One region of the Neobacillus sp. B24 genome, then DNA from elsewhere that is predicted to be linked to it. Evidence: riboswitches for the same ligand, from Rfam matches in the RefSeq annotation. Region 1 holds a riboswitch; the other holds the start of a gene.

Region 1 (5,453 bases):
GCATCGATAAACGTTGCCCCGCTTGTCTCGGAAACATAAACTGTAGGCGGCACTGGGGTACCGCCTTCCCTCTTAGCAACAGAGGTCAATCCCAGCATTTGAATATACACATGGTATTTCCCATCGCGAAAGTCAACTCCGACCGCGGTGGCAAAGTTTTGATTTTCAATTTCCCCGATGTCATGGCCACAGCCAGTGACAAGAAATAGAACAAGAATGATAGAAAAAGCCATCAGTAAACTTCGCTTCATACTACTTTCTCCGCTTCTGCAAAAATGAAATGCCAAATTTTTTTCGATCAAACGGGTTTACTAACAATGCTGCTAAAAATTCTTTGAATGATAACGAAGCAATGGGTTCGAGATAGGCTATTTTAAATGACTCCAATGTAGATAAATAAATTAGAATGCTTAGAAAGCCAATAAATAGTCCATAGATTCCTAAAAAAATCGATAGTAGTAAGGTGAAAAGCCGGAGGATGCTTACAACTCCAACTAATGATTGATTCACTAGCGTGTAGCTTGCGACCGCTGATAACGCAATGATGACAATCATTGTAGGGGAGGCGAGTCCCGCTCGAATGGCGGCGTCCCCGATAATGATACCTCCGACAATCGAAACCGTTTGGCCAAGAACAGTTGGCATTCGAACTCCCGCTTCTCTTAACAATTCAAACAAAGCAAGAATAAAAATCGCTTCAAGGCCGATGGGTAAGGGCAAGCCTTCACGCGAAACAACGACAGTGGCCAACAGGGCGAACGGCAATTGATCAATATTGACAGAAGCCAGCGACACCCAAAAACCCGGCAGGAAAACGGCGACAATAAAACCGATAATCCGAATAACCCGCCCAAACAGAACTAGATAGTAAGGAAAATGGACATCCTCAGGCGATTTAAGAAGCTCAAAAAAATTGATTGGTCCAATTAGTACGGAGGGGGAGCCATTTACGATTAAAATAAACCTTCCGCGCAGCATGCTCTCGATGACATAATCGGGACGCGTGACATAATCGAATAAAGGAAACAAAGAAAAGGACCGATCCGAAAGCCATTGTTCCAATTGACCACTGCTGACAATACTTTCACCTTGAAGGTCAGCAAGCCGCTTTCTGACTTCCGCAATGATGTCTTTATTGGCTTTATCATCTAAATAAAGCAGGGAAACGTCTGTTTTACTTAGTGAACCAACGGTAAAGGACTCGCAATAAAGCTGTTCCGACTTCATTCTTTTGCGAATCAACGAAATGTTGACATTCATTTCTTCAGTAAAACTATCCTTCGGTCCTTTAATGGAAACCTCTGTCGTCGATTCCTGCGGTTTCCGTTGGGGCACATTGCTAATATCAAACACATGAAAAAACGGAGTCCCTTCCCGAAACACAATCAGGTAACCTGAAAACACAAAGTTGATCATTTCCTTCATGCTTATTATGTGCTGGACAGGGGGCAGCACGTCAAAATCCTTTCGTGGCTCTACACTGCCGATGCTTAGAAGAATCCGGTTAAAATATTCATTTAACTGTGTGGAGTCAAGCATTCCTTTGCAATAAAAAGCTTGAAGTTTCTCATCTTCTTCAATGGGGATAAATGTAATATCCGCATAATGATGAAAAAAACTTTTCAACTCCTCGCAGGACAATGCTCCTTTTTCTAAAGCATGATCGAATCGTTTCAAGTTCATATGTTTTGGGTTCCTTTCTTCATTGGCAGATAACTAATAATTAATAAGGCCAACGAAATCAACACGGCAAATAAGAGAGCAACCGGATAAAAGAATTTACCGACCATTGTTTGCACCCATATGTCACTTAGCGGAACGAAGATCAATATTCCTAACAAAATTGAAATAAGAACAAACACGTACTTTTTTTTAGAAGCAGGTGTTTCAGCTTTCAGCATGTTGGCAAGTAGGTAGAAGCCCAATGAAATGCGGATAATCTCGCCGCTTAATAATTGAAACACGGCCAAAAAGTCAACATGGGAAATATAGGATCCCAACTTGATAAGACGCCATTGTTCAAAGGCCGGGAACCGCATATCGGCCGCAACTACTGGACCAAAGGAGGACAAAGAACCCATCGTGGGTCCAAGAATCAAACCAACCAGAATCGTAATGAGAAGGAAAAGGTTGGCCAATGTAAACGATTGTTTTAAATGGTGCTGCAGAAGCAACAGCACAAGCAAATCAGCGCTTCCCCCAAGAATGACAATCGTCCCTTTGACAATGGGGTGAAAGCCATTACTAAAGACAGGGAATAGGTAGGAATAATCCTTTGCCGGTAGGGTAAATAAAGCGACGAAAATCCCAAGCAGCCAAACAAAAGGTAATAAAACCGCTGAAACATAGACTATCGATTTTAGGCCGCTATAGGCCGACCAAGCACTTATCAACAGAAAAGGCAGCATCACTACAAAGGCTGGCGTTTGCGGCAGGAAATAAATATGAACAGATTGAATCAAGTCATAAAACGAAATGGCACTTATAGTGAATACATAAACCGCAAGGATGCTGATGAAACCATAAGAAATGCCACCACTTGTTCGTGCTTTGATCCAGTCAAAAAGACACAGTCGCTGTTGGTTATTCTTCATGATCAAATAAAGGACCAACCCCCAAATGAGTAAAATCACATAGGCAACTAATGCGCATATCCATGCATCCCGCTTTCCATTTGCCAGCAAATGAGGAATGATGAGCACATGATTAGAGATACCAATAAATAGGATGAGAACAAAAAAGAATTGAGTTCGAGAAAAAAGCATGAAAACACCACCAAATAATTTCCTATCATGGTTAGGTTTAGTTTGTGTTTCCAAATTATGCATGGAATGGAAACGAGATAAACTTTTATTAAGCAACATTTCCGATGTTCAGAATAATTTTTTAATTTGACGAATGGGAAGGTCTTCATTATAGTAATGTTATTAGAGAAAAGAATACCCGTCTTGAACGGGAGAGGTTCATAGCTGATACCCTCTATAAAAAACTATGGATTCATGACAATAGGCCATGTCCATAAGGATGTGGCTTTTTATGTTTTTATCCTTGTTAGTTTGTAATAGAACGGAAGCGTGAAACTCTCTTGTGAAAGTGTGGAACCCACCATTTAACAGGAGGTTTTTTTATGTCTGGAAGAAGTCATGAAGAAGGTTTAAAGGATTTAACCCTACTCGGGAATCAAGGAACAAAGTATGTTTTTGAATATGCACCGGAAGTATTGGAGTCCGTCGATAATCTTCATCCGGACCGCGATTACTTCGTGAAGTTTAATTGTCCGGAGTTTACTAGCCTATGCCCACTGACCGGGCAGCCAGATTTTGCAACGATGTATATCTCCTATATTCCTGACAAGAAAATCGTCGAAAGCAAATCACTGAAATTATATTTATTCAGCTTCCGGAATCACGGGGACTTTCATGAAGACTGCGTCAATATCATCATGAATGATTTAATCAAGCTGCTAGATCCTAGGTATATTGAGGTTTGGGGCAAATTTACACCACGTGGCGGAATATCCATTGATCCGTGGTGCAATTACGGAAAACCGGGAACCAAGTATGAAGAAATGGCCAATTTCCGCTTGATGAATCATGATCTGTATCCTGAAAAAATTGACAACAGGTAAATGGAAACTCACCGATTGGCGAGTCCGTTAGGACGAAGACAGAGGTGTAGTTGAATTTATGCGCGCGAAGCTGAGATATGAAATTCTGATTAGCAAAGGTAGGAGTAAAGAAATGATTTTTTATTTAAATGGTATTTTTGTAGGATTATTAATTTTGGCCAATATCGTGGCCGTTAAGTTATTTAGCATTGGTGACAACATTATGCTGCCAGCAGCAGTCATTGTATATATTTTTACCTACCCCCTCATCAACGTGATCGTGGAGGTTTATGGAAAAAAAGAGGGGAAAAGAACCGTGCAGGCGGGGTTAGTAACACAAATTTTCGCTCTTATCTTTATTGCGATTACCGTGCATTTGCCGTCGGCACCAGTGTTTAAAGACCAAGCTTCATTTGAAACCATCTTAAATGGAAGCTTCCGGGTCATTCTGGCAAGTCTCATTTCCTACACAGTCAGCCAAAATCTCGATGTGTTTGTGTTTAATAAATTGAAGAGCAAGCATGGGGAGAAAAAGCTTTGGCTTCGTAATAACGCGTCCACCATGCTGAGTCAATTAATCGATACCACGATCTTTATCACGATTGCTTTTTATGGAACGATGCCAATCGCTATTTTGGGGTCCTTAATCATTACCCAGTACATTTTCAAATTTTTAGCAGCGATTTTAACGACTCCAATCGTTTATTTCCTTGTTAATCTCGCAAGAAGGATGGACTCTGACTCCAATGTTTCTAAAAATACAGTAACGAGATAACTATTAGCTTTATTTTAAAATGGCCGATGGATAAGAAATCCGTTGGTCTTTTTTTTGAAAATTACTTGCTGAAATAGAAATAAAGCATGAGATATATGAATAAACTAGCCCTATCAACAGAAAAACACCAAAATGAACAAACATTTCATTGTTATTGTAAAATTTCAAATAAATATAGTAATAGAATTCCTGCCCAATTGATCGTTGCGGTAAGGGAACTATTACAGTTCATTCTTCTTTGAAAGGGATGAATCCTATGGATAAAAAGCAATTAGTTGAAAGCGCAATCAGGGTGAAGGACAACGCCTATATTCCTTACTCCCATTTCCCGGTTGGAGCAGCACTATTATTAAAAGATGGCACTGTCATTAATGGAGTAAACGTAGAGAATGTTACCTTTGGAGCAACAAATTGCGCGGAGCGAACAGCCATTTTCACGGCAGTGACGAATGGCTACAAAAAAGGGGATTTCCAGGCGATTGCTATCGCAGGAAATACGGCAGATTATTTGCCCCCCTGCGGTATATGCAGACAGGTTATGGCAGAATTTTGTTCGCCTGAAATGCCGGTTTATTTAACAAACGAGAAAAGAGAAATCCTAGAACTAACGCTAAGGCAGTTATTACCTTATGCTTTTACTAATTTGGATATGTAATAGCGAATTCAGTATACATAAATAATGGTCAGCCCATTTAACGGGTTGACCATCTTTTATTTTCATAAACTTAACGGTTTAAGGAGTACTTTTCCAAATCGAGAGTTTGTATTCCTGTTGCTTTTATAAAACTTCCTTCGAAGTCGCCTGTTTTATTTGTTGACTTAATTATTTCTCTAAGGATTCCTTCCCCATAATGTTCAATCAAATACTTAATAGCAAAATAACTTTGTTTATATACATTTGTGTCTTCCTGCAATCTTGCAGCTTGCCATTGGTCTCCACCCTTCAATTGACCCAACGGTACAGCTTTGAAATGGGAGAATTCTACAATCGTTTTATCGTTACCTATGTATTCAGCGATTCCTTCTTGAAACCATAATGGATAAGCAGCAGAACCGCCTTTCGAATTGTCA
Region 2 (5,453 bases), 2.2 Mb from region 1:
TGCCGATGTCACAGCAGATACCAAATCCGATTCAGTCGATGATGTCACCCTTGCGGAAAAGGTAGAGGCGTTCATGCCGTGTTCGAGGGTGAGGATCATATAGGTTTCGAGTGCTTTCACGTGTGCTGCCAAAGGCATTGTCCCGTTAAGCATATAAAGGTAATTGGCGACATGGTCCAATTCATCCTGAGGGGGGACAAACTCTTTTCCTTCCAATTGCCTTTTGCGATAAGCGATGATTGTTGGAGCGAGGGCTGTCATTCGAATTGCCTGTGTAATGGTCGGCTTCCAGTCATATTTAGTATTTCCGGCCTCAGCGGAAATGACTGTTCTCATCACACTCATCAGATCCGTCCTCAGAGGAAGGAGGTCGATTATTTTTTTCATATATTCCGGTAACTTACGATAACTTACTAACTCCTGTTTCAGAGACCTTAACTGAACTTCATCTGGTAAATAACCATGCCAAAGAAGATAAGCAACTTCCTCAAAGGAGTAACGTTTAGTGAGGCTCCCTATCTCATATCCGCGATAAATAAGCTGCCCCTTTTCACCATCGATATGGCTGATTAACGTTTCAGCAGCGACGACTCCTTTTAACCCCTTTTGAATCATAAAAAATCTCCCCTTTCCTTATTTACTAATAGTCTATAGAATGAATGTAATTAAAAAAATTAAATAATTTTAAATTCATTGATTACTATTTTTAATAAGGAGGAGAGTAGAGTATGGAATTCCAATGGCTTACTACATTTATCACTGCTGCTGAATACGGGAATTTTCGCAGGACGGCCGAAATCCTATATATTTCGCAGCCATCTGTCACCGTTCATATTAAACAATTGGAACAAGAGCTTGGGATTCAATTGTTTGAGCGGGACGGAAAAAGAGTGAAATTGACAGAAGCGGGGAGAAGATATCTGGTTCACGCCAAAAAACTGATACAGGTTTATCAAGGCGGGCTCGAGGACATTCAGTCCTTCAGCCAAGGGTATTCAACGAAGTTTTCTATCGCGATCTCACCCTTGATTGCGGATACGATTCTCCCGTATGTGTTAAAAAGTTACACGAACAAGCATCCAGAAGTGGAGATTTCGGTAAAGATTATAGAATCAGAAGGTATTGAACAAGCGGTTTTAAAAGAGGAAGTGGATATTGGACTGTCTTGTCTCAACAGTCGGCACCCTGAATTAATTAGCAATCTCTTATATAATGACCGGGTAATCCTGGTTGCTCCGCATGACGGACGGGATTCTGAATCGGCACCACCCTTGGATGAAGAAGAGGTGCTAACTTCTAACTATCTATTGACACACAATCATCCAGGTTACTGGGATGGCCTTTGTCACGCGGTAAAAAATAAATACCCAAGTGTGAAAATGATGAAAGTATCCCAAGTTCATATTACGAAAAGATTCATTGTCGAAGGATTGGGGGTCTCCTTTCTGCCAACATCTACAGTCAGAAGGGAGTTGTTAGAAGGAAGGCTCTTAGAAGTAGATTGTCAGACAATCCATTTACCTGAAGCCAACACCTACGCCATCATGAAATACGAGCACACCAAACAAAAAGAATTCCTGGAGTTTATCTCAAACTATCGAATTTAATAATGGTGTCAAAAAATGGTGTCAGGCACCATCCGTGGACAAATGTCCGTGTAGGGTGGACATTCGTCGGTGGTGCCTGACAGTAAAGCCTGTTACTTCAATTTTGTTAGGTATCTTTCGGTTACGATATTTCGGTGGTGAATTTCGTGACCCGCGATGATGTAGGCGATGGCCCGGGTGGTGACCGCGAGATTATTGGCGTTCCCGACGTTTGTCCATGCTTCCTCTGGCATGTTTTCTATTAAAGTGATGGTTGCCTTGCGCACTGCTAGAAAATCTGCAAGGACGTTTTTCAATGGCAAGTCACTCATTTGCGCACCCGCAATATAATCATTTTCATCAAATCCTGCCAGTGGAGTCTTGTCTCCTCGGCCGACCCGAAGCAGCCTGTAGCTCATAATTCTCTCAGTATCGGCCATATGGCAAAGAACTTCTTTTATGCTCCATTTACCAGGTTCGTAGCGAAAATGTTCATCTTCTACTGAAATCCCTTCGAACAACGAAATCACATTTTCTAGGTTTTCTTTTAGAATCGATAAAATATCCCCTTCTGGAACTAATCCAACATATGGTACGTAATAGTCGGGAAACTCATTGTTATTTGGACGCTGAACCACGCTTAAAAACTCCCTTCCAATCATTTATTTTTCCATAAACACTATCCTTATTTTATTATCAATTTCCGTAAAATACCAATAAAAAAGCTGCTGCCCGGTTCAACTACCCAAGCAACAGCTTTTGAATACTATTTAAACATCCTATCAAAACGAACACGCTTGTTTACGAAATACATTACTGGCATACCGACAGCCATGACCACGAATTCACCTGCAGCAGTTGTTAACCATGTAAACATGAATGGCAGATCAAATGCCAAATGTAACTCAAGCGCAATCAGGAACATCGTAAATGTAAATACGACTGTGTTCACAATCATTCGTGCCCAGAGACCTTTGATAAACTTGGCGCACATGATTGTAATGAACAAGGCAATTAACGACTGGCCGACACCGAAGATGAGGTCATAGGCCTTCATTGGCGAGAAAAATAAATTCGTTAAAAATACCCCTAAAATAATTCCATATAAATACTTTTTGTTGAAAACGATGAGGTGGTTGAACATTTCCGAAACCCGGAACTGTACCTGTGTAAAACCGAATGGCTGAATTAATGCTGAAACCACGATATACAAGGCTGCCACGATTCCGTTTACAACAATTTCCTTTACTCTGCTGCCCGACTGACCGGAGGCAGCTGCTCCGTTTCCAGCACCCATTTGTGCCAGTGACTTTGTTGGGTTTTCCATATTCACTTCTCCTTAGTTTTTTATAGTGGGAGGTTCTCGAACCACTCAGTTTTATACTTCCAAACTAATATATTAATATAAACCAATGGCTTGGTCAATTCCACTTTTTTGAAAAATAATGAAACTCCTTGTTTATAAAAACGTATAACATAGAAAAAATAAAGGGGGCGGAACCATGTTTGAATACAAATTTGAAAAAATAGAATTAAGCAAGTTAAGCGGAAAACCGAAAGAAAGCTATCAAGATATCATTCATCAAAATGCTAGGAAAGGATGGCGGCTGGTGCAAATTTTTGCTCCGGGGGTAGGTGCTTACGGGTCGGCGGCTTACTATGAAGCTATTTTTGAAAGAAGAATAGATTGAAAAAGAAGGTGAAGCTGAAGAATCAGCCTCACCTTCCTTTAATTATGGATTTCACTGATTAATGCATGAATATTGTCTTCGCTGTCTTTAAAAAATGTCATCCATGTCTCACTTTGTCCCATCTTTGCAACCACGTGCGGTTCATCAACGAATTCAACGCCCTTTTCCAACAACTCTTTATAACTGAGCTTAATATCTGGGACTTGAAAATAAACCACAGAGCTTGGATGCGCAAACTGCTCCTTTTCTGGAAGGCTCAGCAGAAGACGCAAGCCGTTACATTCGAAGAAGGCCATTGTATCAGTATTAAACAACAGCGGCAGTTCCAGCTTTTCTTTGTAAAATACAACGGCTCTTTCTATATTTTTTACCGGTACCCCAATTTGTCCAACCTTTTGAATATTTGTCATAAACATTCCTCCTACCCCCACTCATCATAAATCATCCATTTGGATAATTATAGCAATTTTAAAAAAATAATCTAGATAGTCCGATTTTTAAAACTGCATTGTTCATGCTACATTGTTAGTATGAGGGAGGGGACCTGCTCGTGCTGCATCATCTTGAAATATATGTTTCCAATTTAAAGAGGACCATCGACTTTTGGGGATGGTTTTTGACAGAACTGGGTTATCAACAATACCAAAAATGGGATTACGGTATCAGTTGGAAGTATGGGGATACGTATATCGTTTTTGTGCAAACAGAGGAACGTTACCTTGATCCACCATACCACCGCCGGAGGGTTGGGTTAAACCATGTCGCCTTTCATGCGGAATCAAGAGAACAGGTTGACGGTATCACAGAAAAGTTAAAGGAGAAGGACGTGAGCATTCTCTATTCAGACAAACACCCGTATGCTGGCGGCGAGAATTATTATGCTGTGTTTTTTGAGGATCCTGATCGGATAAAGGTCGAATTGGTAGCACCTTGAAAAATAGGATGGAAGGAGAGTGCTGTGTATGAGTTTAGTTGAGATTATTGTCCTCAATGATGAGGATGCCCGCACCGCCGAAGCTCATGGGGCGGACAGGCTTGAACTCGTTTCGGCCATTGGGGAGGGAGGGCTGAGTCCAAGTTACGGTATAATCAGAACTGTTGTGGAGAGTGTACGGATTCCAGTAATGGTAATGGTTCGGCCACATAGTTATTCCTTTACGTATCGAATAGGAGAATGGGCAGCAATGCGTGAGGATATTAGAATTATCCGTGACCTTGGTGCTGCGGGAATTGTATTCGGTGCAATCACGGACATGGGCACGCTGGATAGTGAACTGCTTGGAATGATTCTTGAGGAAAGCAGAGGTCTATCGGTCACGTTTCATCGTGCGATTGATGAGGGAAACACTCTGGAGATCTATCGTTCCCTAATTGAGGGACATTTTGGGGTTCAGCGGGTGTTGACTTCAGGTGGAAAACCAACTGCCATTGAGGGCATTGACACGATAAAAAGCATGATGGAAATCGGCGAGGGGAGTACTCAGTCGCCAATTATCATGCCTGGTTCGGGATTGACAGACAAAAATATTGGTAAGGTACATAAGGAACTGCAAGCTTTAGAATACCATTTCGGTTCAGCGGTCCGGCACGACGGAAGCTTCCGTAAGCCAATCAATGGTAAGGTAATTGAAAAAATAAAGCACGACGTTAGTTGAAAGTTTATGTGTTGGCAGCAAAATTAATAAAGGAACCGGCAAAAATGCCGCCAATAAGGGCTATTGGCGGCAAAACTGATAGCGAAACCGGCAAAAATGCTGCCAATAAGGGCTATTGGTAACAAAACTGATAGCGAAACCGGCAGAAATGCTGCCAATAAGGGCTATTGGCGGCAAAACTGATAGCGAAACCGGCAGAAATGCTGCCAATAAGGGCTATTGGCAACAAAACTGATAGCGGACCCAGCAAAAATGCCGCCAATGAAAGAAATACCCCTTACCCCAGCGTCCGCAGCCCAATCACACCGATAATTATCAGCACTACACTTATTAACCGGCCTATGTTTTTCGATTCCCCGAACAAATACATATTAATCAGCACTGCACCAGCCGTACCAATCCCAATCCAAATCGCATAGGCGATGCTTACTTGCAAATAATTAAACGAGTGATACAAAAGAAGAAAGGAAGCGGTAAAGCCACCGATATATAGCACGCCATTGCGCAGTGATTTCATTTGA

The links. Region 1 has a riboswitch for preQ1 ahead of queF (preQ(1) synthase). Riboswitches for the same ligand answer to the same signal wherever they lie in the genome.
Region 2: it holds a riboswitch for preQ1, as region 1 does, so the genes downstream of both, ACZ43M_RS05535 (QueT transporter family protein) here and queF (preQ(1) synthase) in region 1, are expected to answer to the same signal.

What each region holds. Positions count from the first base shown of each region.
Region 1 covers NZ_AP035777.1:3,312,413-3,317,865, reverse strand. The annotation lists gene ACZ43M_RS16220 (Ger(x)C family spore germination protein) at 1-251, opposite strand, end outside; gene ACZ43M_RS16215 (spore germination protein) at 253-1,683, opposite strand; gene ACZ43M_RS16210 (endospore germination permease) at 1,680-2,765, opposite strand; PreQ1 riboswitch class I at 2,953-2,999, shown strand; gene queF (preQ(1) synthase) at 3,128-3,628, shown strand; gene ACZ43M_RS16200 (queuosine precursor transporter) at 3,741-4,382, shown strand; gene ACZ43M_RS16195 (cytidine deaminase) at 4,630-5,037, shown strand; gene ACZ43M_RS16190 (collagenase) at 5,108-5,453, opposite strand, start outside.
Region 2 covers NZ_AP035777.1:1,118,415-1,123,867, forward strand. The annotation lists gene ACZ43M_RS05520 (citrate synthase/methylcitrate synthase) at 1-615, opposite strand, end outside; gene ACZ43M_RS05525 (LysR family transcriptional regulator) at 729-1,607, shown strand; gene ACZ43M_RS05530 (DinB family protein) at 1,700-2,224, opposite strand; gene ACZ43M_RS05535 (QueT transporter family protein) at 2,353-2,883, opposite strand; PreQ1 riboswitch class I at 2,920-2,964, opposite strand; gene ACZ43M_RS05540 (DUF4177 domain-containing protein) at 3,089-3,277, shown strand; gene ACZ43M_RS05545 (VOC family protein) at 3,316-3,693, opposite strand; gene ACZ43M_RS05550 (VOC family protein) at 3,828-4,211, shown strand; gene ACZ43M_RS05555 (copper homeostasis protein CutC) at 4,240-4,932, shown strand; gene ACZ43M_RS05560 (hypothetical protein) at 4,929-5,054, shown strand; gene ACZ43M_RS05565 (DMT family transporter) at 5,210-5,453, opposite strand, start outside.